Regions from separate parts of the Chungangia koreensis genome, predicted to be linked through region 2. Evidence: riboswitches for the same ligand, from Rfam matches in the RefSeq annotation. Region 2 holds a riboswitch; each other region holds the start of a gene.
The links. A riboswitch is a leader RNA that binds a small molecule or an ion and turns the genes downstream of it on or off. The one in region 2 is predicted to bind S-adenosylmethionine.
Positions count from the first base shown of each region.

Region 1: it holds a riboswitch for S-adenosylmethionine, as region 2 does, so the genes downstream of both, metK (methionine adenosyltransferase) here and ACFOZY_RS13280 (methionine ABC transporter ATP-binding protein) in region 2, are expected to answer to the same signal.
Region 3: it holds a riboswitch for S-adenosylmethionine, as region 2 does, so the genes downstream of both, ACFOZY_RS10480 (O-acetylhomoserine aminocarboxypropyltransferase/cysteine synthase family protein) here and ACFOZY_RS13280 (methionine ABC transporter ATP-binding protein) in region 2, are expected to answer to the same signal.
Region 4: it holds a riboswitch for S-adenosylmethionine, as region 2 does, so the genes downstream of both, ACFOZY_RS00155 (methionine ABC transporter ATP-binding protein) here and ACFOZY_RS13280 (methionine ABC transporter ATP-binding protein) in region 2, are expected to answer to the same signal.

Region 1 covers NZ_JBHSEC010000005.1:1,987-7,951, forward strand. Annotated here, with positions in the region: gene pckA (phosphoenolpyruvate carboxykinase (ATP)) at 1-1,486, opposite strand, end outside; SAM riboswitch class I at 1,678-1,800, shown strand; gene metK (methionine adenosyltransferase) at 2,051-3,247, shown strand; gene ACFOZY_RS04380 (gamma carbonic anhydrase) at 3,299-3,811, opposite strand; gene ACFOZY_RS04385 (alpha/beta hydrolase) at 3,929-4,720, shown strand; gene ACFOZY_RS04390 (DMT family transporter) at 4,814-5,695, shown strand; gene ACFOZY_RS04395 (potassium/proton antiporter) at 5,839-5,965, shown strand, end outside.
Region 2 covers NZ_JBHSEC010000020.1:56,786-62,750, reverse strand. Annotated here, with positions in the region: gene ACFOZY_RS13300 (arsenate reductase family protein) at 174-533, shown strand; gene gcvH (glycine cleavage system protein GcvH) at 604-984, shown strand; gene ACFOZY_RS13290 (toprim domain-containing protein) at 1,163-1,504, shown strand; gene ACFOZY_RS13285 (thioredoxin family protein) at 1,515-1,817, shown strand; SAM riboswitch class I at 1,883-1,987, shown strand; gene ACFOZY_RS13280 (methionine ABC transporter ATP-binding protein) at 2,122-3,147, shown strand; gene ACFOZY_RS13275 (methionine ABC transporter permease) at 3,140-3,808, shown strand; gene ACFOZY_RS13270 (MetQ/NlpA family ABC transporter substrate-binding protein) at 3,870-4,709, shown strand; gene ACFOZY_RS13265 (dicarboxylate/amino acid:cation symporter) at 4,865-5,965, shown strand, end outside.
Region 3 covers NZ_JBHSEC010000019.1:274,637-280,601, forward strand. Annotated here, with positions in the region: gene ACFOZY_RS10470 (homoserine dehydrogenase) at 1-148, opposite strand, end outside; gene metX (homoserine O-acetyltransferase MetX) at 121-1,176, opposite strand; gene ACFOZY_RS10480 (O-acetylhomoserine aminocarboxypropyltransferase/cysteine synthase family protein) at 1,195-2,484, opposite strand; SAM riboswitch class I at 2,592-2,698, opposite strand; gene ACFOZY_RS10485 (glycerol-3-phosphate acyltransferase) at 2,842-3,465, shown strand; gene ACFOZY_RS10490 (DUF2187 family protein) at 3,566-3,793, shown strand; gene pepT (peptidase T) at 3,896-5,122, shown strand; gene ACFOZY_RS10500 (DMT family transporter) at 5,138-5,965, shown strand, end outside.
Region 4 covers NZ_JBHSEC010000001.1:19,985-25,949, forward strand. Annotated here, with positions in the region: gene ACFOZY_RS00140 (hypothetical protein) at 1-427, shown strand, start outside; gene ACFOZY_RS00145 (GNAT family N-acetyltransferase) at 593-1,060, shown strand; gene ACFOZY_RS00150 (hypothetical protein) at 1,062-1,697, shown strand; SAM riboswitch class I at 1,813-1,925, shown strand; gene ACFOZY_RS00155 (methionine ABC transporter ATP-binding protein) at 2,069-3,088, shown strand; gene ACFOZY_RS00160 (methionine ABC transporter permease) at 3,085-3,756, shown strand; gene ACFOZY_RS00165 (MetQ/NlpA family ABC transporter substrate-binding protein) at 3,803-4,666, shown strand; gene ACFOZY_RS00170 (M20 family metallopeptidase) at 4,688-5,890, shown strand.

The DNA of each region.
Region 1 (5,965 bases), on a different contig from region 2:
CATACGCCGCTTTATCTTCCCACGCATTGCGTGGATTTAGAACTTCAGAAGGAACACCTGGAATTTCTTTCGGCATTTCAAGGCCGAAAATTTCATTTACTTCCGTTTGTATATTGTTCAATTCTCCGTTTAGGGCAGCTCTTACCATAGCACGTGTATAACTTAGCTTCATACGGCTACCTACACCGTATTCGCCGCCAGTCCAGCCAGTATTCACCAAGAATACTTGTGAACCATGCTGGTCGATTTTGTCTCCGAGCATTTCAGCATATACAGCAGCAGGAAGTGGCAGGAACGGTGAACCGAAGCAAGTTGAGAACGTTGCTTGCGGAGTAGTGATACCACGTTCTGTTCCAGCAAGTTTAGAAGTGAAACCACTTAGGAAGTGGTACATGGCTTGTTCTTTCGTCAATTTACTGATTGGAGGCAGTACGCCGAATGCATCAGCAGTCAAGAAGATGATTGCTTTCGGATGTCCCGCTACGGACGGCTCAACGATATTGTCGATCGCCTGGATGGGATAAGCTGCACGAGTATTTTCAGTAAGGGAACCATTATCGTAATCCGGTTTGCGTGTTTGCTCATCCAATACCACGTTTTCAAGGACAGCGCCGAATTGGATCGCATTAAAAATTTGTGGCTCCTTCTCTTCGGATAGATTGATACACTTCGCGTAGCAACCACCTTCGATGTTGAAAACTCCATTGTCAGACCAACCATGCTCATCGTCACCAATCAGTTTACGGTCGGCATCTGCAGATAGTGTCGTTTTTCCTGTTCCGGAAAGACCGAAGAACAAAGCAACATCACCGTCTTCACCTACGTTAGCCGAGCAGTGCATTGGTAGAATACCTTGTTCAGGGAGCAAGTAGTTCATAATGGAGAAGATGGATTTTTTCATTTCTCCAGCATATTCAGTACCGCCAATTAGAACAATGCGTTTTTCCATTGAAACGATGATGAATGTTTCAGAATTTGTACCATCTACTGCAGGATCCGCTTTGAATGTTGGTGCAGAAACAATCGTGAATTGAGATTCATGTGTTTTTAATTCATCTTCTGTTGGACGGATGAATAATTGATGAACAAAAAGATTATGCCAAGCGAATTCATTCACGACTTGAATGGCAAGGCGTGATTCTGGATCTGCCCCTGCAAATCCTTTGAAAACGAAAAGCTCATCTCTTGTCTTTAAGTGGTTCAGTACTTTATTATATAAAGCATCGAATTTGTCTGCAGCAATCGGCTGATTAACAGAGCCCCAATCTATTTTTTCAAAGGAGGAAGGCTCTTCGACAATAAATTTGTCTTTAGGCGAACGGCCAGTGTATTTGCCGGTTTCGGCAGTCAATGCACCAGTTGAAGATAATACTGCTTCCCCGCGGGATGTTGCTTTTTCTACCAATTGGGGTACAGATAACTGGATATGCACATGTTCACTTGCCATTAATTCTTTAAGCCCATTATCAATTTTCGCTGAAATCATGGATATGTACCTTCCTTCGCTGATATTCCTAACTTAATAGGTCATTTCGTGTGAATTAGTATAACACATTTAGATAATAAACTATACTAATTGTATGCACAAGTCTTTTAATTGTTCATCAATAAATTGTAACAATTGAAATCAATTGACACGAACAGACTGTTTTCGTATGATGTAAAATTGAACGGATACTCTTATTCCGAGCAGGTGGAGGGGTCAGGCCCTATGAAACCCGGCAACCTGTTGTTATGAACAAAGTAGTAATGGCAAAGGTGCTCAACCTGAGGCAAGGAATTGACCTTGGACGATAAGAGTGAAAGGTGTTTTAAGAAGAGAATCCTTTCCTCATTTAGTGAAGGACTTCAGCGGAAGATGATCGATATGGGTCATGGCATGGAGTTCGTCTGTTGGGGAAAGTTTTTTTTTGGACGAATCGACCTGAACCTCGTGTGCAGAAGCCCGGAACGGCTATAGAAGTTCAAACCTTCGGGAAGACTTGACATGGGAAATGAGTACCGTATCAAACTTGAGAGCAATCTCGCACGATTTGAAGGAGGAATACAATTGACAAATCGCCGTCTATTTACGTCGGAATCCGTAACGGAAGGACATCCGGATAAAATTTGTGATCAGATCTCTGATGCGATTTTGGATGCCATTTTGACAGAAGACCCTAATGCACGTGTGGCATGTGAAACGACTGTTACAACAGGACTTGTTTTAGTAGCAGGGGAAATCACGACATCGACTTATGTCGATATTCCGAAAGTTGTTCGTGAAACTGTTCGTGAAATCGGCTACACACGCGCTAAATATGGTTTTGACTCAGAGACTTCGGCTGTATTGACTGCCATTGATGAGCAATCCGCTGATATCGCAATGGGCGTTGATCAGGCTTTGGAAGCACGTGAAGGGTCAATGAGTGATGCAGAACTTGAAGCAATCGGAGCAGGAGACCAAGGTCTGATGTTCGGTTTTGCTTGTAATGAAACACCAGAGCTTATGCCGCTTCCAATCAGTTTGGCGCACAAATTGGCACGCCGTTTAGCTGAAGTAAGAAAAGAGGACATTCTTCCTTACTTGCGTCCGGATGGAAAAACGCAAGTCACGGTTGAATATGATGAAAACAATAATCCGGTGCGCATCGATACGATAGTCATTTCAACTCAGCATCATCCGGAAGTGACACTTGAACAAATTCAGCGCAATCTTAAAGAGTATGTAATTCAGCCGGTAGTTCCTGCTGAATTGATCGACGAAAACACAAAGTACTTCATTAATCCGACAGGCCGTTTCGTGATCGGCGGACCTCAAGGGGATGCAGGTCTTACTGGCCGTAAAATCATCGTAGACACATATGGAGGTTATGCACGCCATGGAGGCGGTGCATTTTCCGGTAAGGATCCGACAAAGGTGGACCGATCTGCGGCATATGCTGCGCGTTATGTAGCAAAGAACATCGTTGCAGCAGGTCTTGCTGATCGTTGTGAAGTCCAATTGGCATATGCAATCGGTGTGGCCAAACCGGTATCCATTGCAATTGATACATTTGGAACTGGTAAGGCAGAAGAAAAAGATCTTGTCGAGTGGGTACGCGAGTTATTCGACCTTCGTCCTGCAGGTATTATTAAGATGCTTGATCTACGCCGTGCGATTTACAAGCAAACAGCTGCGTATGGTCACTTCGGCCGTACGGATATCGATGTTCCTTGGGAGAAAACTGATAAGGCTGCTGCATTGAAAGAAAAAGCAGGATTATAAATAAGAAGGAATCTGCAAACCTGTAAGGGTAAGCAGATTCCTTTTCATTTGTCATTTTTGATGTTGTTTATAAATTTGTGCCTTTTCAGCGTACTCGTTGTAAATGCGATTCATTTCCATTTTGTCTTCATCATTTAGTTCACGGACAACTTTTACTGGACTGCCGAAAGCCAACATACCTGGAGGAATTTTCTTTCCAGGCGGTACCAGTGTACCTGCTCCGATGAAGGCGCCTTCTCCAATTTCAGCACCGTCTAAAATGATGGACCCCATTCCGACTAATGCCCCTTTTCGCACAATACAACTATGTAGCGTCACTTGATGGCCAATCGTTACATTGTCCTCTAAAATAAGTGGGTTTCCAGGACTTTGATGAAGACAGCATAAATCTTGGATGTTCACTTTTTTGCCAATAATCGTTGGTGCAACATCACCCCGGATGACGGAATTGAACCATACCGATGATTCAGGCCCAATCGTTACATCGCCCGAAATAGTCGTATAATCCGCAATATAAACGGATGGGTCAATTTGTGGGGTTTTTTCCTTATAAGGATAAATCATCTTTGTCACCTCTTTCCTTTATTATTGTATAATAATAGTAGCAAATTAGGCACCAACAGAGAAACGTTTCAATAGAAAAGAGTCAGGGAACGTACTAGTACAATAGGAGGGAATAGCATGTGGAAATGGGAAGCTGAAGGGCAGCCGAAAGCTGTGGTTGCTATCGTACATAGTGCTTATGAACATCATCGGCGCTATGCCTGGCTGATTGAGCGGTTTCGTACTGCTGGGTTCCATGTGGTGATGGGAGATCTCCCTGGACACGGGGATGCAAGTCTTTCACATGCTGCCCATGATTCAAGTTTTGAAGAATATGAAAAGTTTGTTCATGAATTGGTGAAGGTTGGCCTTTCTCATAATTTACCTCTTTTTGTCATCGGACACGGAATGGGCGCAACTTTAATGATGAATAAATTGCATAGTAAGGAACTCAGTATCGCTGGAGTGGTATTAAGCTCTCCTTGGCTTCACTTAGTCCAGACTCCCCCAAAGACATTAACGGGAATCGGTAAGATTGCGACGAATATGAAAATCAAACATGATCTGCCTATAAAGCAAATGACCCGTAATTTTGATGTATACAAACTTGAAAAGGATGATCCCCTTTATAATCCTGTGATTACGTCGAGTTGGTATAGTGAACTTCAAGGATTAATGAGAACCACTTTCCAGACAAAAGGACAAGAGATTAGTATGCCGGTACTTATGCATACAGCTGAACGGGACAAGATTACAGATCCGAGATATGCATTACGGTGGATGCAAAGCCAGCAGATGAGAGAGTTCCAATATAGAGAGTGGAAAAATTGCTACCATGATCTTTTTCAAGAGCCGGAGCGGGAATATATCTTCCTTTATACGGAAGCATTTATGAATAATACATTACGATCATTAGGTTATATCGTCTAAAAAGGATTCCGCATAGGAATCCTTTTTGCTTTCCTCTACTTTCTGAAAAAATATACGATATACTAATAGTAAAAAATGAGTTGGGGAAAGAAAATGAAAAGATACTTAGGAGAAATCGGGCTGATTGTTACAGCCGTTATTTGGGGGAGTGGTTTTGTTGCCAGTGCAGTGTCACTTGGATATTATTCTCCCTATCAGATCTTAGCTGGCAGATTCATGATCGGTGCCATTTTGTTGATGCTGGTCTTTCATAAAAGCTTGCTAAAGCTTAATAAAAATACCATATGGAGAGGCGCTGTTTTGGGGGTATTCCTTTACATGGCTTTTGCTCTTCAAACTGTCGGACTTCAATATACGACTCCTTCCAAAAATGCTTTTTTGACTGCTATTAATGTTGTGATTGTACCATTTATAGCATTCTTTCTATATAAAAGGAAAATTAACTTGTTTGATATGACAGGAGCTGTGTTGGCAATAATCGGTGTCGCCGCTATGTCCCTCCAATGGTCTGCGGAAATCAACATAGGAGACTTGCTGACACTATGTTGTGCGATCGGTTTCGCTTTCCATATTTTTTATACTGCAAAGTTTGTTGGTGAAGCGGATGCCATTCTTTTGACAATCATCCAAATGGTCACCGCAGGATTCATCGGCGCGACAGTTGTCCTGTTTAGGGGAGAAATGGCCTTCTCTACAGCTGGTGAAGGAGTATTTAACCTTCTCTACCTTGCAGTGTTTTCAACAACTATTGCCTATTTACTACAAACAGTGGGGCAGAAATACGTTTCTGAAACAAAGGCGGCTATTATCCTCTCAACGGAATCGTTATGGGGAATGGCGTTCTCAATAATCTTTATACATGAAGTATTAACTATTAGAATGGCGATAGGGGCATGTATAATCTTGGCAGCAATTCTAATTTCCGAAACAAAATTGAATTTTCTTCGAAAACCGATATCGAAAGAAGTGGCTTGAGAGTCCCTTCAATGGGAGGAATAAGAGAAGTTCTGGTAAACTAATAATAGAAAAAATTAAAATGATGCTATAGAAAATGAGTTTTTTCATGTTAGCAAATGTTTTCAACTATTCATTAGTTTTACTTTGGAAGGATTGTTGGGATGCAACTTATTGGTTTTTTGCTATTTTTAATATCCGTCATGCTCATTACGGGTGTATTGGCGACGAGGTTCTCCTCTAAATTAGGTCTGCCTGCATTAGTCTTGTTCATGATTGCAGGAATGCTTT
Region 2 (5,965 bases):
GTCTGGAGAGATTGCTCCAGATATATCTTCTGCAGTAATAATAATTCTTTTTTAAACTTTACGATCGATTAGTCGATATGCATTGTTTTATCCTATTGAACCGAAGCATCCTGTCAAAGAAAGGACTTGTTCAATTCATTTTGATACAATGAAAAGAAAAAAGGAGATAATCCATGACACTTACATACTATGGTTATCCAAAATGCGGCACGTGCAGAAAAGCAAAGAAATGGCTGGACGAACAAGGGATCGACTATACCGACAATAATATTGCGGAAACCCCTCCGTCTGCTGAACAATTAAAGGAATATATCCAAAACAGCGGACTACCCCTTAAAAAGTTCTTCAATACAAGCGGTCTCAAATACAAAGAGTTAAATCTAAAGGACAAGCTACCAACAATGTCTGATGAAGAACAAATTCAATTACTTGCGTCAGATGGAATGCTGATTAAACGGCCGATTGTTTCAGATGGAAAAAAGGTCACTGTCGGCTTTAAAGAAAATGAATTTGAAGAGGCGTGGAGTCGTTAAATCATCTTGTATTTCAAGTGAAATTATGTAACACTTATGCTGAATGTATTTAAATGCTGGAGGGGTCCAAATGAGCTTGCCAAAAGAACTTAAATATTCAAAAGAACACGAATGGGTAAAACTTGAAGACGGCAAAGTACGTATCGGCATTACAGAATTTGCACAATCCGAACTAGGTGATATCGTATTTGTTGAGCTGCCGCAAGTCGGCGACGACATTAAAGTTGACGATGCTTTCGGAAGTGTGGAATCTGTTAAGACGGTTTCAGAACTTTATGCGCCAATCAGCGGTAAAGTAGTGGAAGTGAATGGACGTTTAGAAGACAGCCCGGAATTGGTTAACGAAGATTCCTACGGTGACGCGTGGATGATAGTGGTTGAGCCTGCCGATTTGGCGGAGTTGGATGCTCTATTATCTGCTGAAGAATATGAAGAATTGATCAATGCCTGAGCATACATGAAAACGCCGACATTCTGCCGGCGTTTTTTTCATTAACTATAAAAAGTGAATGAAACCGTGTGGAAAGGTGGATAACGGTTCATTTAGGGTAAAATGTTCGTATAGATGATCCGGAGAGTCAATTTACCCAATGGTATCTGCCGGAAAACGGTGATTAGGGGTGCTTGCGATGTTTGGTGAAAAAGTGATCATTGTAGAAGGTCTTTCTGATAAGAAAAGGATTGAGCCGCTCATAGCAGAACCTGTCGTCATTTTGTGTACGAATGGGACAGTTAGCCCGACGAGGCTGGAAGAACTGATGGCACCATATGATGGATCGGAACTTTTTGTCTTTGTCGATGCTGATAAATCGGGCGAGAAATTGAGAGCATTGTTTAAACGAGAATACCCAGAGGCGATGCATTTATATACAGAACCAGTTTATCGTGAGGTGGCTACCACCCCTATTAAAGTTTTAGCAAACCTACTAATGGCTGCAAATATTGATATACGCAGCGAATTTTTTGTGTAAGGGTGATTCGATGTTAGAATGGACGCGTGCGGACTTTGAACAGCAAAAAGAACAATCGAATGTTACAGCGTTTTACTTATATACGCCTTTATGCGGCACGTGCCAAGTCGCTGGAAAAATGATGGACGTTGTCGCGGAATTGGTTAAGGATGTGCCGATCGGCAAGGCCAATCTCAATTATTTGGAAGACTTGGCGATCGATTATGAAATCGAAAGCGTTCCGTGCCTCGTAATTACCGAGAACGGTGAATTGAAAGAAAAAATTTACGCTTTTCAGTCTGTTCCACATCTATATGAAAAATTGAAGAAATGACCTTGACGAAGATACTTTGCCGTGTTAAAGTAACCATTAATGTGTTTCATAATTGAATATGTTTGCTCTTATTGCGAGAGGTGGAGGGATGTGCCCGATGAAACCCGGCAACCGTCATGAAAATGAAATGGTGCCAATTCACACAAAGCGAAGGCTTTGGTAGATGAGAGAATGGACGATCGTTTTTACGTATGCGTAACCTTTCTGCTCTTCTTGCGGAAAGGTTTTTATTTTGGGGTAAGAATATAGATAGAACGCCAATTATTGAGACATACAGGAAATTTGGTTCGGAGGTGAGAAGGATTTGATTGAGTTAACTAACATTACGAAAACTTTCCAAACGGATAAAGGAACGTTGACTGCCGTGGACAGTGTGAACCTTTCGGTACGTCAAGGTGAAATATTTGGTGTGATCGGCTATAGTGGTGCCGGAAAAAGTACATTGATCCGGTTGTTGAACGGATTGGAAAAGCCTACTGCCGGAACGGTTACTGTGAACGGACAAGAAATTTCATCCATTAGTGGTCAGAAGCTGCGGAACGCCCGACAGAAAGTCAGCATGATCTTCCAGCATTTCAACTTGCTTTGGTCCAGAACGGTTGCCGAAAATATCGAATTCCCTCTTGAAATAGCAGGGGTTGCTAAAGAACAACGAAAAAAACGTGTTCTAGAACTAATCGAATTGGTCGGTCTCACTGGGAGAGAAAATGCTTTTCCGTCACAACTATCAGGTGGACAAAAGCAGCGCGTCGGAATTGCACGTGCCCTCGCCAATGAACCGGAAGTCCTTCTCTGTGATGAAGCGACATCGGCTCTGGATCCGGAAACGACGGATTCCATTTTGGAGTTGCTGGTGGATATTAATGAGCGATTGGGATTGACGATTGTCCTCATTACTCATGAAATGCACGTCATCCGTAAAATCTGTCATCGTGTTGCTGTAATGGAAGCAGGAAAAGTAGTGGAGTTAGGAAATGTGTTGGAGGTATTCCAATCTCCGAAACAACAGATCACGAAGCGATTTGTAGCTCAAATTACCGAGTCGGGGGATTCTATAGAAACGGTTTCGAAATTATTGAGTCAATTTAACACCGGTAAGCTCATCAAGCTTATATTCGTAGGTGATCGAACTGAACAGCCAATCCTTTCGAGATTGATCAGAAATTTCGATGTGGAAGTGAATATTGCTCACGGCAATGTTTCTCATACGAAGGGTGGAGCTTACGGAACCCTGATCCTTCACATTGACGGGAAACCCGAATTGATCAATCAGGCTATCCAGTTCCTTCATGATGAAGGAGTCAAAACGGAGGTGTTAACACATGCTTAGTCAGTTATTTCCGAATGTCGACTGGGAACTGATGTGGGAAGCAACTCTCGAGACACTGTATATGACAGCGATCGCAACTGCACTGACTTTTGTAATCGGTCTTGCTTTAGGGATTTTGCTCTTTTTGACAAGTCCTCATCAATTATGGGCGAATCGGTTTTCAAATATATTAACAGGTGCATTCGTGAATATATTCAGATCGATTCCATTCATTATTTTAATCATCCTATTAATACCGTTGACGAAATTCTTGCTCGGCTCCATCCGCGGACCGAATGCAGCTTTGCCGGCTCTGATAATCGGAGCGGCACCGTTCTATGCAAGGATGGTATTGATTGCACTTCGTGAGATTGATAAAGGGGTAATTGAGGCAGCGAGATCAATGGGTGCCAAGACTTCGACAATCATATTCAAAGTACTCTTCCCCGAGTCATTACCAGCTTTACTTTCCGGTATTACCGTCACTGCCATTGCTCTGATTGGCTATACCGCGATGGCTGGAATCATTGGTGCCGGCGGACTTGGAAACCTTGTTTATATGGACGGTTTCCAGCGAAGCAGGGAAGACGTTACATTTGTAGGTACAGTTTTAATCTTAATCATGGTGTTCCTCATCCAGTGGATCGGGGATTCCATTACATCCAGGATTGACAAACGATAAGGTGACAACGGGGGAACCCGTCCACATAGACATTTTGAAGACAAAAGGAGAGTTTACAACGATGAAGAAGTTTGTAGCAGGAATTGTATTATCCGTCAGTGCTTTAGCATTAGCAGCTTGCGGAACAAGTGATGAAGGATCTTCGAACGGATCCGGCAATGGCAGCGAACTGAAAGAATTGAAAGTTGGTGCTTCCAATACTCCACATGCTGTCATTTTAGAGCAAGCGAAGCCGCTTCTTGAAGAAAAAGGCATCGAGCTTGTAATCGAGGAATATACAGAGTACGTTATGCCAAACCAAGACTTGGATTCTGGTGATTTGGACGCTAACTACTTCCAACACATTCCGTACCTTGAATTGCAAATCAAAGACCACGGCTATGACTTTGTCAATGCTGGTGGCATCCATATCGAACCAATCGGAATCTATTCGAAGAAATATAAATCTCTTGATGAACTTCCGGACGGGGCAACTGTTTTGATGAGTAACTCTGTTGCTGACCATGGCCGTGTACTTTCTCTATTGGAAGCTCAAGGGCTGATCAAGCTTGAGGAAGGCATCGACAAAACTGCAGCTGAAGTTAAAAACATTTTAGACAATCCAAAGAACCTTCAGTTTGATGCAGATTACGACCCAGCACTTTTACCTCAAATGTATGAAAATGAAGAAGGGGACATTGTCGTCATCAATTCAAACTTTGCCATCGACAATGGTTTAAACCCGATTGAAGATTCTATTGCAATCGAAGGATCTGAATCTCCTTATGTAAATGTTATTGCAGTACGTGCTGGAGATGAAAACAAAGAAGAAATTAAAGCGTTGGTAGAAGTGTTACATTCAAAAGAAATCCAAGATTTCATCGTTGAAGAGTGGGGCGGCTCTGTCGTACCAGTTGAATAGTAGGGAAACGAGGCACCGGGCAACCGGTGTTTTTTTGTTATCCTAAGATACTGACTATTTCGACTTTTAGGTAAACCATTCACTTTTATAATTCAATGTGTTAAAGTGGGTTTATTATTTAGAAAAGACAAATGTACATATGGGGAGGACATGAAATGAAGATTAAAATTAATCTGATTTGGCGCATTGTCATTGCAATAGCTTTGGGTGTTGCACTTGGGTCATTTGTACCTGAATGGTTTGTACGAGTATTCGCTACATTTAATAATATTTTTGGCGGGTTCCTGAACTTTGCGGTTCCATTGATTATTATTGCTTTCATAGCACCTGGGATTGCGAAACTTGGAAAAGGTTCTGGCAAGCTCTTAGGTATAGCTACTGTTGTCGCATACACTTCAACAATTTTAGCAGGGGTTTTGACATTTTTCGTAGCAAGCAATCTATTGCCTTCAATAATTCCTAATCACTCAGGGGAGGCATTTGAAAATCCTGAAGAGTTCTTAGCATCTTCCTTCATTAATATTGAAATCGTGCCAATGATGGGAGTTTTAACAGCTTTAATTTTTGCATTTTTAATGGGAATAGGGATTGCTGCTACCGGCAGTAAAACACTTGGAAAAATCTTTGATGAATTCAATGTCATTATCGAAAAATTAATAACAGCAGTGATCATTCCATTATTGCCAGTTCATATCTTCGGAATCTTCATGAACATGACATTCGGTGGACAAGTTGGAAAAATTCTATCAATCTTTGCCATCGTATTTGTGATGATCATTATTCTCCATTGGATTATGCTGATGATTCAGTATTCCGGAGCAGGTGCTGCAGTAGGTCAAAATCCATTTTCACTGATCAAGAAAATGTTGCCTGCTTATTTCACGGCTCTTGGTACACAATCATCTGCAGCAACAATTCCCGTCACATTGAGACAAGCTCGTACAACTGGAGGTTCTCCTAAGGTTATCGATTTCACTGTACCTTTGTACGCTACGATTCATCTTTCGGGTAGTACGATTACATTAGTGTCCTGTGCGATCGGAGTTATGATCTTAAATGGTCAAGCGGTTATGTTCTCTGAATTCCTTCCGTTCATTTTAATGCTCGGTATTACAATGATCGCTGCACCTGGTGTTCCTGGCGGGGCAGTCATGGCAGCCCTTGGAATATTAGGTACAATGCTCGGCTTCAATGAAACCATGCTTGCGCTTATGATTGCACTTTATCTTGCTCAAGATAGTTTTGGAACTGCAACG
Region 3 (5,965 bases), on a different contig from region 2:
ACTTTTCGACATCACGAATTAACACGCCCACCACCTCTACATCGATTCCAAAGAAATTCCGGAACTCTTCCTTCTTCTCATTCAAGATTTGAAAAACTCCTTGACCAACAGTACCAAAGCCTAATAATGCAATTTTAATGGTTTGCATGCATTCGCCTCCAAGTTTGCCTGTATGATGAAACCCCATTTGCTATACTCCGTCAAGAAGCCGTCGTGCCCGAATTTCGTATGAACAAGATGGAAGTTTCCATTTGGCACTGAATGCGTGAATTCACGAATTCTTTCTGACGGATAAATTAAGTCATAGGTGAATCCGATCGCAGCCACTTTCGCTTTGTAACCCTTCACTGCCCCCCGGAATCCACCTCTTCCTTTGCCAATGTCATGGGAGTTCATTGCCCGTAGTAGGGTCAGATAACTATTCGGATCAAAACGGCCGGTGATTTTCCTACCCATATGTTTCATGTACGATTCCACTTCGTAAATGCCGTCAGATCGCTCCTCGCGATTGAAACGTTGCGAAAAGAGTTCCTGGCTCCGGTATGAAACCATACCTGCAATCCTTGCAGTTTCGAAGCCTTTTACATCTGTGGCACTTCTATAGTTTCCAGCTCTAAAATGAGGATCTTGCTCGATTGCATGGATCCCGATGTAGTTGAATGCAATTCCATAATCACTCAACTCGGGGGTGACAGCCAACGGGATGAGCAACTCCATATCATCCGGATACAATAGACCCCATTCAAGCACCTGCATCCCGCCCAATGAACCACCAATGACCGCAAAAACCCTCGAAATCCCTAAGTTCTCTAATCCCTTTTTTTCAGCGTGAACTATATCCCGGATTGTAATGGAGGGAAAATCTGCACGATATGGCTTACCTGTTTCGGGATTGATGTGTAGCGGTCCAGTCGAGCCATTGCAGCCTCCTATTACGTTAAACGTGATTACACGATATCGGTTTGTATCCAAAGGACATTGAGGTCCGACAAGCCCCGCCCACCAGCCGGGCAATGCAGAGGAGCCGACTGTAAGATGATTGCCAGTCAACGCATGACAGGCGAGGATGACCGGGGCATCTGCCGGTCCAGAGATTTCATAGGCGAGCTCCACATCCAAAAGAAGTGCTCCCGACTCTAAGACCAAATTCCCAATTCCAACAACACCAATTGTCATCCTGCGCCCTCCTCTTTGTTAAATAGATACGGGTACTGCTTCTTCGATTGCCTGACCGAGGTCTTGCACGATATCCTCTAACGCTTCTGTTCCTACAGAAAGACGGATTAATTCTTCTGACACACCAGACTTTTTCAAGTCATCCGTGTTCAACTGCTGGTGAGTAGTCGATGCAGGGTGGATAATTAGAGATTTTGAATCACCTACATTGGCGACATGCGACCAGATTTTCACGTGATCAATCACTTTACGCCCTGCATCTCTTCCTCCTTTGACTCCAAAGTTCAAGACCGATCCGAAACCGTTCTTCAAGTATTTTGTTGCCGCTTCATATGATGGGTGGCCTTCTAACCCTATATAATTCACCCATTCCACAGAAGAATTATTCGATAAGTATTCAGCTACAGCAAGCGCATTCTGGTTTTGTTTCTCCACGCGGAGGTGAAGAGTCTCCAGCCCTTGTAGGAAAGCAAATGCATGATCCGGACTCAAGCAAGGTCCGAAATCTCGAAGCAATTGTACACGCAGCTTAGTAGCGAATGCTGCATTCGGAACATCTACGCCATAGCGAATTCCATGATACGAAGCATCAGGTTCCGTAAAGTATGGGAATTTCGGAGAATTCCAATCGAAGTTACCGCCATCTACTACAATTCCTCCAATGGCTATTCCATGACCACCAATCCATTTTGTTGCAGAATGCACAACGATATTGGCACCGAACTCGATCGGATTGCAACCGTATGGACTTGGGAATGTATTGTCAATGATTAGCGGAACTCCGTTTTCTTTTGCAATCGCCGCAACAGCTTCAATATCTAAAACTAGTAAACTCGGATTTCCGATGGATTCAGCAAAAATCGCTTTCGTTTTTTCCGTAATGGCTGCTCGGAAGTTTTCCGGATCTGCAGCATCGACGAACTTTACTTTAATGCCATAGCGAGGAAGCGTGACCGCAAACAAATTGAAGGTCCCCCCGTACAGATTGCTTGCAGCTACAATCTCATCACCAGAACTTGCGATATTCAAAATAGCAAACGAGATGGCAGCCATCCCTGAAGATAGAGCAACCGCAGCAGTTCCCTTCTCGAGCAGTGCAATACGCTGCTCAAATACATCGACAGTCGGGTTCATAATCCGGGAGTAAATATTGCCACTTTCCTCTAAGGCAAATAATTTCTGAGCATGTTCTGTATCACGGAACACATAAGAAGTTGTACGGTAAAGCGGGACAGCTCTGGCTCCTGTTACAGGATCCGGCTGTTGTCCTCCATGAAGTAGCAGGGTTTCGGGTTGAAAATTAGTCATTGGTATTCCTCCTTTATGATGTGGGGTCGATGGAATGCGGAGGAGAGGATTTTCAGGAAATAAAAAACCCTCTTCCTAAGAAGAGGGTATGCATACGCGTATTCCTCCCCTTATCTTTCAGACCTTCCAGTCTGTAGGATTTAGCACCATAGCAATTGGATTGCCGGTTGCCGGGCATCGTCGGGCCTATTCCCTCCGCCGCTCTCGATAAGAGTGTATTCGATTCAATTTTTCCATCTGATGAAGAGTATGCAGCGAATTGATGAAAAAGTCAAACAAAAAAGATTATTTTATTTATGAATCTTTTTTAAAGGCTATCCGTTAAATAGTACAAATGAACTTTAGGGAAGTGGAAAGATGTTGGCTATATGGATCGTCGCCGTTCTGCTGACAGGCTATGTCATCGGATGTGCACATGGCTCAGTATTGGCACAAAGATTGTCTGGCGTTGACTTAAAAGAAACTGGGGTGAAAAACGCAGGCGCCTCAAATGCCACCATCGTATTAGGGAAAAAATATGGTGCCCTCGTGGCATTGGTCGATATAGGAAAAGGGGCATTAACAATAATCGTTCTACGAATGCTGTTAGGGAATGCTTTTTCCGAGGAAGTGGTCTGGACGTTGCTGTTCTTGGCGGGAGCCGCAGTTGTGATTGGTCATAACTTCCCATTCTACATGAAATTCAATGGAGGAAAAGGAACTGCTACAGTCATTGGAGTGTTACTAGCACTCGACTGGCGGATTGGCCTTGCCGGTCTGGCTCTTTTCATCGCAGCCTCTCTTCTATCAAATTACATCGTCGTCGGCGTTCTCATGTTATATGTTACCTTATTAGTTGTCGCTGTGTGGATGGCTGAAGGTGCTTGGCCGATTGTTACCGCTGCAGGTTTGTTCCTACTTGCACTTTGGAAGCATATCGAAAACTTCCAGCGTATAAAAGAGGGGACGGAAAAAAAGGTGCGAACTGTCATTAAACGGTGAAAAAAAAAGCAACTTACAGGAACCTCGTTTCAGTATGCTATAATAATAGTGTACGAAAATAAGTTTTATCCATTGGATAAAATGAAATGAGGGAATCGTGTTGACATTTGCAAGACAAGAGAAAGAATTAAGTCCTTTCGTGGCTGCGCGCTATGTCGGCGAGGAAATTGAATTTTCGCGTAATGGATTCGATGTAAAAGGCCGGATCCATAAAATCTTGGAACACTCAGTCATCGTAGAAATGTCAGATGAAGACGCTCTTAGCATTGGGGCAAAATCGAATTTGACAGTGGTATCTCATAAGAAGTATTCGGTTAAGTCATCATAATATGCAAAGCAATCGCATCTGCGATTGCTTTTTTATTATTCTGAATTCCTCTAAAGAGTTGAAAGTGCTAAAATGAAACCATTGAATAAGGAGGAGATAGAGATGAAAGAAATATTGATTGAACGGCTTGTCCGTTATGCCAAAATAGATACACAATCGGATGCGGAAAGTACGACTTGCCCTTCCACGCCGGGACAGTGGGATCTACTCCATTTATTAGAAAAAGAGCTCAGCGAAATCGGCTTAGAAGAAATCACTCTGGACGAAAACGGCTATTTATTTGCCACGTTGCCTGCTAATACCGATAAGGATGTTCCCGTAATCGGATTCCTTGCGCACGTGGATACAGCCACAGATTACTCTGGTAAAAATGTAAACCCTCAACGTGTAGACAACTACAAAGGTGGAGACATTCAATTAAACGCTAATACCGTACTCTCCCCTTCTGAATTTCCAGAGCTTCAAAACTATATCGGACACACCCTGCTAACAACCGATGGAACGACACTATTAGGTGCAGATGATAAAGCAGGTATTGCGGAAATCATGACAGCGATGGAATATCTGGTGAACCATCCGGAAATAAAACACGGAAAAATCCGTGTCGGCTTTAACCCAGATGAAGAAATTGGACGCGGCCCTCATAAATTCGACGTTCCGGTATTCGGTGCAAAATACGCGTATACAATGGACGGCGGTCCACTTGGGGAACTACAATACGAAAGCTTCAATGCAGCCGGCGTAAAATTGACGACACACGGGAAAAGTGTCCATCCTGGCTCCGCAAAGAATAAGATGGTCAATGCCATCACGATCGCCACTAAGTTCCAGTCATATATGCCGGAGGACGAGGTTCCTGAAAAAACAGACGGTTATGAAGGGTTCATACACCTCATGAACTTCAATGGCAATGTAGAAAAAGCTACCCTTGCTTACATTATCCGCGACCATGATCGTGAAAAATTCGAAGCGAAGAAACAATTGATGAAAGATGCCGCATCTAAACTTCAAGCGGAATACGGTGAAAAAGCCCTCAAGTTGGAAATCAACGACCAATATTACAATATGGGCGAAAAAATCCTGCCAGTTAAAGAGATTGTCGATATCGCTTATGAAGCTATGAAAGAATTGGATATCGAACCTGTCGTCGTTCCTGTTCGTGGCGGAACTGATGGTTCTCAGTTATCATTCATGGGAATGCCGACACCTAATATTTTTGGCGGTGGGGAAAACTTCCACGGCAAATATGAGTACGTATCTGCTGACAATATGGTGAAAGCAACTGAAGTGATCATTAAAGTAGCAGAGTTGTTCGAACAGCGCGGATAATACAGGGGTGGTCTTATGAGGGAAATATCACTGGGGCTTTTAGCGTCATTATTCTTTGCGGTCACTTTTGTATTGAACCGTTCCATGGAACTGTCAGGCGGAAGCTGGCTTTGGAGTTCGTCTCTCCGATTTCTATTCATGCTGCCCTTCCTCCTACTGATTGTCACTATCAGGAATGGAACCGGTCCGGTATTTCGAGAGATTAAGGAAAAGCCTCTTCCTTGGTTAAGTTGGAGCATCGTAGCATTCGTTCTTTTTTACGCTCCATTGACCTTTGCTTCTGGCTATAGTCCCGGTTGGTTAGTAGCGGGAACTTGGCAGCTGACGATCATTGCGGGGGTATTGCTCGCTCCGTTCTTCTTCGTGAAAAGGCAGACGATGTATGATGAACAACTAATCAGACAGCAAATTCCGGTGAAATCCCTTTTGACCTCGTTGATCATTTTAGTTGGAGTTGTTTTGATTCAGCTGCCGAATGCCCAGTCAACTGATGTACGGTCTTTTTGGCTTGGTGTATTGCCAGTAGTGGTTGCAGCATTCGCTTATCCACTTGGCAATCGAAAAATGATGGAAATTTGCGGAGGGAGACTGGATCCATTTCAGCGTGTGCTTGGCATGACACTTATGACAATTCCAATTTGGCTGATTTTTGCCTGTTATGCCTTGGTGACAGTGGGGGTTCCTTCTTCAGGACAAGTAATCCAGTCCCTTATTGTCGCTATCAGTTCCGGCGTAATTGCGACAACTCTATTCTTCATGGCGACTGACCGTGTAAAAGATTATCAAGGAAAACTGGCAGCGGTCGAAGCGACCCAGTCAACTGAACTTCTTTTTGCCATTATG
Region 4 (5,965 bases), on a different contig from region 2:
GGGGGAAGATGAAGCTTTTTTTGAACATTTTCCTGCCAGAGCGTTTTACTTTGAAGATCCCGCTGGAAATATTGTGGAATTTATAGCGCGACCGACAATCACTGAAAACCGTGTTCATCCATTTACGGTTGAGAGCATTTATTACGTCAGCGAAATGAGTTTAGTCGTTGAAGATCCTAAAGAAGCATATGATGTTTTAAACCAATTAGGTGTTCCTGAACGGGATCGGAAGGAACCGAATCCCGCTGGTTTAACGTTCATGGGTCAGCGACAAGAAGGCTCGTTCTTACTGCTTACTCCACCAGGAAGAAGATGGTACTTCTCTGACAAAGTATCTGCCGTTTTCCCAATGGAAGTTACATTGAACGATGGACAGCGTGTCCAAATCGACGAAGATCATGTTTTAAGAGTTTTGAAAGGGATATGAAAGTTGTGTAGGTCCGTGTAGCACGACCAACGGACAGTGTTCATGTATACAAGTGGAATGATTGTTAGTTGAGTCGGTGAATTTCACCGGCTTTTTTTATTTTTGGCAGGAATACAAACAAAATAAGGAGAATAAGTCAAAAATCAAACCAAGCGAGGTATTGAAATGGTCAAATTGATCATCGTCACAAGAGAGAATTGGAAAGAAGCATTGAATCTAACTGTTGCAGACGAACAAAAAGGCTTTGTACCGACTGTCGCTGTATCTCTTTCTAAGGTCTACATTAAACCGGATGGGGACAATGTCGAATATATTCCGTTTGCGATTTACGACCAACATCAAATGGTTGGATTCGTCATGCATGCTTATGAGGAAAAAACGACAGACAGTTATTGGATTAACGGATTCTTCATTGATCACGAATTTCAAGGAAAGGGCTTCGGAAAAGCAGCCTTATCGGAAATGATTCAGTGGATCACAGAACGGCATCCGCGTTGCGAAGTCATCCGTTTAACAGTTGATCCGGACAATGAGTGGGCAAAAAAGCTTTACGTGAGTTCCGGTTTCCAACCGACAGACTTAAAGTTTGGAGAGGAAGTCGTCTATCAGTTACCGGTGAATGGGGGAATGTAGGATGAAAGGTTATGTAAGTGGATATAAAGAAATGATTATTCCATTCAATTATTTCACGAGAGAGGAGGCGGTTGGACTGATGGTCGTGTTGCCCGGTTCAGGCTATACAGCACAGGCGCCGTTACTTCATTACGCAAATCATTTCTCTGAACAACTACACTATGACTTATTGCAAGTGACATACAATTATAATGACGAGGCATATGACGATTTTACGAATGAAGAGCTTGGTGAAGCTATTAAAATTGATGTACAAACAGTCATTGACGCTATTTTGGGAAAGAAACACTACCCAAATTATTGCTTCATTGCGAAATCACTTGGAACAATCGCACTTAGCTCCGAATTAATGAGAGAAGAGTTCAAGAATGCCAAGGCCGTTTGGCAAACACCTCTGATTCATCGGGAGGATGTGCTCACTTCGATGAGGAACAGCACACAGAAAGGACTATCGATTATTGGGGATGCAGACCAAATTTATAGCGAAGAGCGAGTGGCCTTGGTAGAGCAGAATCCAAATATGATTAGTAAAGTGATTCCTCGTGTAGGGCATGCATTGGATGTTGAAGGAAATGCTTTAAAATCGATTGATATACTGAAAGAAGTCATGACAGAAATACAAGAATTCCTTAAATGAGAAAACCCTTTCAACTATCAGAATAGTTTTATTTTATTAAGTTAGTTGACTTTTCTGCTTTAAAGTCCTAAAGTAAGAATCAATTCTTGCAACAATCGAATAGCAATACATCACTTTCTTATCCAGAGAGATCGAGGGACAGGCCCTATGACATCTCGGCAGCTGGTTCATGACGAATGAACTCTGTGCCAATTCCTGCAAATGCTTATTGCATTTGAAAGATGAGAACGAGATGGTTTTCTTAATGGGAGCCTTCTTTTTTCTTGTGGATAAGAAAAAAGAGGGCTCTTTTTCGTTCGGTAAAAGAAAGGTAGATGACTGCACACAGCATTGTCTGCAAAGAATCAGTTACAGCTTGAGGAGGCAAAAGCATGATCGAATTTAAGCAGGCGGCCAAGACATTCCGGCTCGCCAACCGGGAGGTGCATGCAGTAAAGGAGGTATCTCTCTCCGTCGAGCAGGGAGAAATCTTCGGAATCATCGGTTTTAGTGGCGCTGGGAAAAGTACGTTGCTCCGCTTGGTCAATATGTTGGAACGGCCGACAAGCGGTACGGTTTCCGTACAGGGAGTAGACGTAGCAAGTCTTTCGCAGAAGGAGTTACGCAAACTTCGCCGCCGGATCGGGATGATCTTCCAAAACTTTAACTTATTCAACTCACGGACAGTTGCGGGAAATGTAGCGTATCCGTTGAAATTGGCAGGAGTGCCGAAGAAGGAAATCAATGAACGTGTCGCAGAATTGCTGAGATTTGTTGGTTTGTCCGATAAAGCAAACGATTATCCGGAACAGCTGTCAGGCGGTCAGAAACAGCGGGTCGGCATAGCGCGGGCACTTGCTACATCGCCGGATATTCTAATCTGTGACGAAGCCACTTCTGCTCTCGATCCGGATACAACGGCAGAAATCCTGAAACTCTTAAAAAAGGTCAATAAAGATTTAGGATTAACGATTTTATTGATTACACATGAGATGAACGTCATTCAAACGATTTGTGATCGGGTCGCTGTCATGGAGAATGGGGAAGTCATCGAGCAGGGCTCGGTATTTGACACTTTCACGGACCCGCAACATTCGACGACACAAAGGTTTATCGAATCTGTACAAAAAGATCGTCCGTCCGATCATTTGTTGAATGAATGGAGGGAACGAGGCGGTAAACGCCTATACCGTGTCATCTTCAAAGGAGAAGTGGCAGGGGATCCTGTGTTATCCCGAGTTACCCGGAAGTATGGAGTCGATGTGAATATCGTGTATGGTTCTGTACGCGAGTTACAACAGAAGCTTATAGGAAACCTGTTAGTTTCTTTTGAAGGTGATGAGACCTTAATCCAACAAGTCATCAGTGATTTAAACAACATGGTGGAGATTGAGGAGGTGTCCGTAGAATGACCAGCATGAAGGTAGATTGGGAAACATTTTGGCCGAGGATCGTTGAGGCAACAGGAGAAACGATCCTGATGGTGGCCATCACCCTAATTTTAGGTTCGATTTTTGGGATTGCCATTGGGCTAACGCTCTACGTTACTCGTAGAGGAAACCTTCTTGAGAACCGCATTATTTTTAACTTACTGAACTTCTTGATTAATCTCATACGTCCCATTCCGTTCATCATTTTCCTATTTGCGATCAGTCCATTAACCCGGATTGTTGTAGGAAGTTCGATTGGTATTGGCGGAGCGGTATTCCCCATGACGATTGTTGCAGCATTTTCAATCGCCCGTGTAGTCGAGAACAATTTAGTCAGTATCGATCCTGGTGTAGTAGAAGCTGCAAAAGCAATGGGAGCGAGTCCATACCAAATTATTTTTACAGTTTTAATCCCGGAAGCGCTTGGACCGTTAGTGTTGGGTCTAACATTCATGAGCATCAGTCTGATTGACTTCTCCGCGATGGCCGGAACTGTCGGGGCAGGCGGTCTCGGACATATAGCACAGACGTACGGTTATCAGCGTTTCGACTGGAGTGTCATGCTTGTAACGGTTGTGATCTTAATTACCCTAGTGCAAATTGCGCAATGGATCGGAAACACATTATCACGAAAAATTATGCGACGTTAAATACGATACGAACGACATAAAACATATAAAAGAGGAGATATACATCATGAAAAAAATCTGGTTATTCCTATTTGTCTTACTAGCGGCAACAGTATTAGCAGCTTGTGGCGACTCCGCTTCAAGTGAAGGTGGAGACTCAGAAACTAAAAAAGTAAAAATCGGTGTCACAGGAACTGACGGTGAAGTATGGCCGATCTTGAAAAAGAAAGCTGCAGCAGAAGGCATTGAAATTGAACTGATCGAGTTTGCTGACTACTCACTTCCTAACAAAGCATTACAAGACGGTGACATTGACTTGAACTCATTCCAACACATTGCATTCCTTAGTGCATTCACAGAAGAGACGGGCGCAGACTTGGTACCGATCGGTGCAACTCTAATTGCTCCAATGGGTATTTATTCGGAAAAAATAAAAGATGTAAACGAAATTGAAGAAGGAGCAAAGGTCGCAATTCCAGATGATCCATCCAACCAAGCACGTGCATTGCTGTTGCTTGAATCTGCTGGACTCATTACATTGGCAGACGATTTCGGATTATTCGGAGACCCATCCAAGATCGAAGAAAATCCTAAAAACTTAGACATCATCCCTATGGTTGCGCAACAAACACCGCTTGTATTGCCGGATGTAGCCATTTCTGTCATTAACAATGGTGTAGCTGGTCAAGCTGGTTTCGACCCAGCAAAAGATCCAATTTACCTAGAAGATGGTGCTGACAAAAATGCTATCCCTTATGTAAACATTTTCGCAGCACGTGGTGAAGACAAGGACAACGAAACATTCAATCGCATCGTTGAACTTTACCATTCAGAAGAAGTGGAAGAAGCAGTGAAGAAAGATACGAACGGCGGATCGTTTGTCGTTGACATCACAGAAGAAGAATTACTTGAGGTGTATGAAGGACTTTAATTCCAAAGAGGAGGAGTTATCATGAGTACAACGTTGAACGGTTTAGATTTAATCACGGAATCCATCGAGCAAAATCGGGAGAAGTACATCGAAACAAGCCAGGTAATCCATGCAAATCCCGAAATCGGGAATCAGGAGTTCTTTGCAAGTGAGAGACATATAGAAACTCTGACAGAAGCTGGATTTGATGTACAGACCGCAGTCGCTGGCCACGAAACTTCATTCTTTGCAGTGAAGGATAGTGGGGTGGAAGGTCCTACTATTGCTTTCCTTGCTGAGTACGACGCATTACCAGGATTAGGGCATGCTTGCGGACATAATATCATTGGTACAACAAGTGTTGCAGCGGGTATCGCCCTTTCCCAAGTACTTGAAGAGACAGGTGGTCGAATAGCAGTATTAGGTACTCCAGCTGAAGAAGGCGGTCCAAACGGAAGCGCGAAAGGCAGCTTCGTGAAACATGGTTTTCTGAAGGATGTTGACGTTGCACTCATGATCCATCCATCTGGTCGTACATCACTGACAAGTGAAACACTGGCTGTTGATCCACTTGACTTCCACTTCTACGGGAAGCCGGCTCACGCTTCAGGTTCCCCAGAGCAGGGAATCAATGCATTAGACGCAGTCATCCTTTTATACAATGGCATCAATGCTCTTCGTCAACAGCTGCCGACAGATGTCCGGGTCCACGGCATCATCACGCATGGCGGAGATGCACCAAACATCATTCCTGAGTATGCATCAGCTCGTTTCTACATCCGCGCAAGCACATGGAAACGCACGGAAGAAGTGTCCAATAAGGTACGAGCGATTGCAGAAGGAGCGGCGCTCGCGACTGGGTCAACAGTCAAAGTGGAACGATTCCAAAATGAGGTCCAAGACTTCGTATTGAACTCCGTATTGGACAGCATCATCCATGAGGAATTAGAGGCAGTCGGGGAAACGGTTTATACTGAAAAATCGACTGGCAAAGGATCTACTGATGCTGGGAATATCAGCTATGCCGTTCCTACAGCCCACCCGCATATCAAAATCGGACCGGACGATCTCATTGCACATACAGACGAATTCCGTGAATGTGCGAAGTCAGAACTGGGTGATGAGGCACTCATCAAAGGAGCAAAAGCACTCGCTGCTACAGGCTATCGTTTGCTGACAGACTCGGTGCTCTTGCATGAAGTGAAGAAAGAACACGAACGGGCTTTGGTGGAAAAACAAAACTAATCAAAACGGCAGACTATACACTTATAAAACACCAACCACTACAAAAAATAGATATCCAATGATTATTTTCAATTG